Regions from separate parts of the Paenibacillus sp. FSL R5-0519 genome, predicted to be linked through region 2. Evidence: predicted binding sites of a transcription regulator. Region 2 holds the regulator's gene; the other holds the start of a gene.
What was found. The regulator LexA, encoded in region 2, represses DNA repair genes until DNA is damaged. The targets are predictions, from matches to a motif close to CGAACATATGTTCG.
Positions count from the first base shown of each region.

Region 1 (3,428 bases), 420 kb from region 2:
AGCGTATATTTTATGCTTATCTACCTCCAGAGCACCTAAAAGATACGGAAGCTCTACCAGCCTCTTGACGAGTGCAAGTTCCTCAGAAGTTTGTCTCACCGTACACACCTCCTCCTTCTTCAAACTTTACAGTGACCAGTTGATCAAAATCGACCCATTCAAATCCATTATCCATTTCAATTTTTATTTTTTTTCCAAAGGCACTGACTGAAGTGACGATCCCGTGTATATACCGATTGCCTGACTCATGAAATACTTCAAAGGTGGCTTGCAACGTATAGTTGAGGGACATATCTATATGTTGAGCAATAATCTCCCACTCATCTTCATGAATCAGAGGTTTCGCTTGAACATGAATTTGAGTACGATGCTGTATAATTCGTTCTTTATGTTGTGGAAGCATCATGCGGCTCGATTCCCATAATCCATTGGCCTCCAGTTTTTTGCTCATTTGTAATGCCCCCCAATTTTAGATGCTCGATCGATCGCTTGGCCCGCAGCCGTAATGGAGCTCGCTCGAAGAATGGCAATGTCGCCATATCGATCCTTGATGTTGTCCATCACCTGATCAATGGCTCGTTTCTGCTCTTGATCATTGAAGAAAGATAGTTGATATGTATCCGCGTTGGATAATTGAGACAGGGAAACGCCTACACGACGCACAGGTTGCCCATCCCAATGTTGATGGAATATGCGTTTGGCTATTTTGCACACATCAACGGTTATGTTTGTAGGATCAGACAGTTTAACCTGCCTGTGAAAACCCGTTGGGTGATCAAAATCTGCTCCCGATACACTCACAGATATGACACTACCCATCAGCCCCTTTTTACGGGCTCTTCTGCACACTTCTGTACAGATATCGAGAATAACCACTTCAATCTCCCATGCTTCTGTGAAATCTCTGGGCAGGGTCATTCCGTTTCCGATATCCTTTTGTGTATTGTGTGTGTTGACCGTTACCGGCGAATTGTCGAGTCCATTGGCAACCCTCCAGATGACTTCTCCATTAACACCCCATTTGCTTCTTAATTTGGAGAGAGGCGTATTCGCCAGGTCTTTAATGGTTCGGATGCCCATCTTCCACAGATGTTTTTCCATTCTTGAGCCAATCCCCCACATATCGCGGATGGGTTTATCTCCAATGTGAAGATGTAACTCCTCTTTCTTTAAGTGAAAAATGCCGCCCTCCGCTTTTTTGGCAATCATATCGCAGCATAATTTACTGATAATTTTGTTCTCGCCAATGCCCGCTCTGGCGTAAACCCCTGTTTCGTTATAGATTTTGTCTTGAATTTGTTTGGCCAGATCGATTGGATCATTACCAAATAAATGCATAGACCCTGTAACATCAGCAAATAATTCGTCTATACTGTATGGCTCAACCAGATCGGTGAATTCCTCAATAATGGACATAATTTGGGTGGAAACTTCAATATATTCTTGCATGTGAGGTCTGACAATGATCAGTTCAGGGCACTTCTGAAGAGACTGCCAGAGTGGTTCTGCGGTAGATACCCCCTTAGCTTTGGCTAATGGACAAGCGGCAAGAATAATGCCAGAACGTCTTGCTGGATCGCCTGCAACGGCGAGAGGTCTATTTTTGTATTGGGGCATTTTTGCCTTTTCGACTGAAGCATAAAAACTCTGCATATCAATGAGCATGATGGTTCGCTGCTTAGTCCACACTGAAATCACTCCTGTACATTTAAGAACGTATGTTTGTATATATTATAAACCGAACATGTGTTCTTTATGCAAGAGGTAAATATTTATATTTGGCATAGGACCAAGTGAAGGATTCAGATCATACTAGGTTACACCCGCAAAAAAAAGTCGCTAAATTAGCGACTTCAATGGGAACATTCTTATCCTTTATGAAATTTCCAGATGCAACAGCGGGAACGGATTACCAGAACCATCGAATTCGGAGCGTCCGATCTGTACAAACCCCATTTTGCTATAGAATTGTGCAGCTCCAGGATTCTGTTCGTTGACATCCACCTTTAGGTGGCGTCCTTTGATCTTGATGGTATGTTCGATCAGCAGACGACCAACTCCCTGTCCATGCTGACTTGGATCGACGAATAACATCTCAATAAAGTTATCTTGCAACCCGATAAAACCGACAGGCTGATGTTCTTTATCTAGAGTTTCCCACACTTCGACTTGCCGTTCCTGTAATACTTTGCTTACCACATCCCGATAGAATTGAATGTGTTGTTCCTCCAAAAATGTATGTGTTGCTCGAACAGCTCTCTCCCAAATCTGAATCAGTCGTTCCTGATCTTGTTCCCGGTATGGCACGATATGCATCTAAATCTCTCCAGTCTCTTCTTTAGTTAACTTGGATCACTGTTTCTTGCTTAGCTTTTCAATAGCCAGTTCTTCCTCTGTTACGAAGAATATATCGTTCCCCATGTTGCTTTCATAGATAAAATCTCGAAGACTTTTGCTGGTATAACCGGAAAAATCACCGATGATCGCAATTTTGGTATGGTAATTGATGAATTTTTGCAACACTTCACCTGCCAGCCGTGTTTTCAGATCAAAAAACACTTCACTGACAGCAGATTTGTTAACTATAATACGGTGACAATCGGCCTCATATCGAACCGTAGCCATAAGATCGATAGCGGATTGAACATCGGTAATTAATTGTTCATCACTTGTAACGTAAGCAATAGATACTCCATTTTCGTTTATTTTTCTGATATTCATGTCTTCTTCTCCCTCATTCCTCTGTTTCATCAATGTCGTTGTTACCTGGAGCCAACCTTTACCATTTGTTTGGCCTGCACACGACCTGCCTGTAACAGATCATCACTGAACTTCGCATCACTAACTGCCCGTGCCAGTGCAACGGTACCCACCATACTGCTAACCAATGCATAACCATCAGTTGTATTGATCCCAGCTATAGTTGTAATAAACGCGATAAAACGTTGCAACTCCTGCGTGTAAGCTTGTCGAATATCCTCCGATAATTGGGATATCTCTCCCGATAAAGCGGGTAAGATACAACCGACTTCCGTCTGATCTCGATGCAGGGAACTTAAATAAAAATCAATGACGGCTTCAATCGGCGTCTGATCTTCGTTTTTGTTTTTGTCTGCAATGCTCTGCAGCATTGCAATGGTATCACTAATGGCGAAATGACAGGTCTCCATCACAAGCTGATCTTTATTTTCAAAATGGGAGTAAAATCCCCCATGTGTCAGTCCAGCACCTTTCATAATATGTGGAAGACTAATATTCCGCACGCCATGGGTTCGAAATGCTTTGGCCGCACTGGTAATAATATGGTTCCGAACTTTGAGCTTGTGCCCTTTTGGATAAGGCATCCCTACTTCTCCCCCTTATATAAGTCTGTATCTGTGAGTGTGTTTTAAAATATTATAGTTATCATATTATTTAATGTCAATTCA
Region 1 covers NZ_CP150234.1:3,083,180-3,086,607, forward strand. The annotation lists gene MKY73_RS14040 (hypothetical protein) at 1-99, opposite strand, end outside; gene MKY73_RS14045 (YolD-like family protein) at 83-451, opposite strand; gene MKY73_RS14050 (DNA polymerase IV) at 448-1,665, opposite strand; gene MKY73_RS14055 (acetyltransferase) at 1,876-2,316, opposite strand; gene MKY73_RS14060 (DUF4180 domain-containing protein) at 2,353-2,721, opposite strand; gene MKY73_RS14065 (TetR/AcrR family transcriptional regulator) at 2,763-3,344, opposite strand.
Region 1: MKY73_RS14050 (DNA polymerase IV) is a predicted target of LexA. The motif match lies at 1,712-1,725, and genes of this name have one in related genera.

Region 2 (3,428 bases):
ACATAACTGTAAACCAACATTTCCCCCTATAAATTGCATACTCAGAATAACAGGAAGAAACCTAAATATCATAATGATATCATTAGGTTTCGTTAGTGTTTGAGTTTGCCTTGGTGGCCTTTGTCATTCTCATCATCAACAATCTCAATGGTATCCAGTTGTTGTCTGAAATTGCTGCGAATATTACTCAAATAAATCTCTCTTAGCTCGGCACGTTCAGCAAGTTCTTCCTCCGACAATCCAGTGGACTTTTGCTTACGAGCCAATTCGTTAATACGTGCTACCAGACTATCTATATCCAAGCTTGTCCCCTCCAAAAATACAAAGTCATACTAACTTTGCCATGATAAAGGCTGCTTGTCAAGCTGACACGCGTTAACTCTCATTGATGTGCTTTTATTCTGCGAATTGAGGTAGAGTTAGTACTTGTCCCACTTGGATGGAAGTCGCTTGAAGTTGATTCACTTTCTTAATTGCTTCTATATATATACGTGTATCCATGTTAGTCGGTTTATGTTCCAAAGAAATACTCCATAATGTTTCCCCTTGTGAAACGGCTATCTTTCCTCCAGGGAGAACATCATTCTCATTGCCAGCAAATACCGTTAATACAGTGCTGCAACCAATAAATATAATCAAAGAAGTGATGGCTACCTTTAATATCCATGAAGAAATCTTGAAACGCGCTAAAACCTTCTTGTAGTTCCCTATGTTAGACTTAACCAGTTCCGAATTCATCGGTTCATAAATACTTTGATAAGTTGAATATCTCATTAAATACCCGCCTCCAAACGTTTGTTCCTATCTGTTAAAATCAATATAACACGAACACTTGTTTTGTTCAATAGATTTTTAGAACAATTGTTCGCTTATTTTTTGAAGGAGCAATATCTTAATTCAAACCCTTCTGCGAAGCATTTGCAGTATTTTGCTCTGACTTTTGGACAAATTCGGTTCTATAAGTTAAAAAACACTGATTATATGCCATTTTATTTAGAACTTATGTTTGTACGAACGGAGGTTCTATGTTATAATTTTCCCAAACGTTACTAAAATGGGGTTGATACGGTATGTCGAAGATATCCAGCAGGCAGCAGGCAATTCTGGAATTTATACGAAATGAAGTCCGGTTGAAGGGGTATCCTCCTTCCGTACGGGAAATTGGTGAAGCTGTTGGACTGGCTTCCAGCTCAACAGTACATGGACATTTGGATCGCCTGGAGAAAAAAGGTTTGATCCGACGCGACCCTACCAAGCCAAGAGCCATTGAGCTTTTGAGCCAGGAAGAATCTGAGCATTCTCATCAATTTGCTCATAGCGTTGCACGTATTCCTGTCGTTGGTAAGGTTACAGCCGGGGTTCCAATTACTGCAACCGAGAACATTGAAGACTACTTCCCTCTTCCTACACATTATGTAGGTGAACAGAAAGTGTTTATGCTTTCGGTAGTCGGAGATAGTATGGTGGAAGCAGGAATCGTTAACGGAGATTACGTTATTGTCCGTCAACAGCAAACTGCTGATAACGGTGATATCGTAGTGGCAATGACTGAAGACGATGAAGCTACAGTGAAAACGTTCTATAAAGAGAAAGATCATATTCGCCTTCAACCGGAGAATGCGACCTTCGAACCTTTACGTTTGAAACACGTTAGTATTCTGGGTAAAGTCATTGGCCTTTTCCGAGATATTCATTAATATCTAACCTGAGTAACATAACTAGATGCAATACACTGAAATACCAAAAGAGGTTGCCCTGATGAACAGGACAACCTCTTTTTATGTTTATATTGTTTTATCGGCTAATTATTCACTGCGTTTCAGAACACTCTTGTGATGCGAGAACACATCAAAGCTCTGTTGCCCGTGATATGAGCCCATACCACTCTCTCCTACACCACCAAACGGGAGATAATGTGATGTCATATGAGAAAGTGTGTCATTAATACATCCCCCACCGAAGGATACTTGATTCAGAATCTGATCCTGCAGTTGCTCATCCTGTGTGAAGAGATAAAGCGCCAATGGTTTTGGCCGGCGGACAATCTCATCCAGCATGGGGGTCAAGTCACTGTACGTAAACACTGGAAGAATCGGACCGAAGATTTCTTCTTGCATAACAGATGATTCCCAGTTCACCTCTCCAAGTACCGTCGGCTCAATCAGCAACTGCTCCCGCACAGAACGTCCACCTATCAGCGTTTGGCCATCTGTGAGGAATTTCGACAACCGATCAAAGTTACGCGCGTTGACAATATGCGGGAAATCAGCATTTTGTAACACATCATCTCCAAATTTATCTTTGATCTCTGCGCCAATCAGATCAATCAATTCATCATGAGCTTGTTCATGCACAAGCAAGTAATCCGGAGCAACGCAAGTTTGCCCTGCATTCAGGAACTTACCCCGAACAATACGCTGGGCCACCAGCTTCAAATCTGCATCACGATGGACAATAGCAGGACTTTTACCACCCAACTCTAGAGTTACAGGAGTCAGATGCTCCGCAGCTGCCTTCATCACAATACGACCAACACCCGTACTACCTGTGAAGAAAATATAATCAAACTTCTCTTTCAACAATGCGGTGCTGGCTTCAACTTCCCCTTCCATAACGGCAATATACTCCTGGGGGAAGATCTCCTGAACCAGATCATATGTCAGACGAGATACGGCTGGTGTTAATTCAGAAGGCTTGATAACTGCACAGTTACCGGCTGCAATTGCTCCAATCAGTGGACCAAAGGCCAGTTGGAAAGGGTAATTCCAAGGTGCAATAATAAGAGCCACTCCATATGGTTCAGGGTAAATGGTGCTCACCCCATCCGGCATAGCCGAATTGGTTGGGACTTGTTTTGGCGCAGCCCATTCCTCCAGATGTTCTAATGCAAAATCCAATTCACCCAGAACAATGCGAATCTCGGAACCGTATGCTTCCGCCTCAGATTTGTTCAGATCCGCCCGAAGTGCATCTTGTATCCGTTGCTGATACTTTTCAATTCCTTTTCTAAGCTGCTGAAGTGCATTAATCCGATACTCGATATTTTTAGTTTGTCCTGTATAAAAAAATGTACGTTGTTCTGTCACCAATGGTTTTGCCTGATCCATATCAACATCTCCAATTAATCATTTAAAATTAAATTGCTCAAAATTTATTTAAAGTATACCTCTTCTATATGAAACTTTCAACATACAATTGAAACATTGATTTGTATGTATTTGAGTGATGGTTTGGATTCTAAAAGAGTGAATGTTAGTATTTCTTTCTATTTCGTGGCTATCAGAATTTCGGAGCTTGATTTAGATCTTTCGCTTCCGACAGATTAATTCAATATAGAAAAAATTCTAATTTCATTTTCTTTTTCATAGGTTAGTAGATAAATGAAAAATGATTTTGCGTTATTACTAACATGAAGTGTTAAAGTTCAT
Region 2 covers NZ_CP150234.1:2,667,571-2,670,998, reverse strand. The annotation lists gene MKY73_RS12315 (DUF896 domain-containing protein) at 93-302, opposite strand; gene MKY73_RS12310 (LysM peptidoglycan-binding domain-containing protein) at 397-774, opposite strand; gene lexA (transcriptional repressor LexA) at 1,071-1,697, shown strand; gene MKY73_RS12300 (aldehyde dehydrogenase) at 1,806-3,107, opposite strand.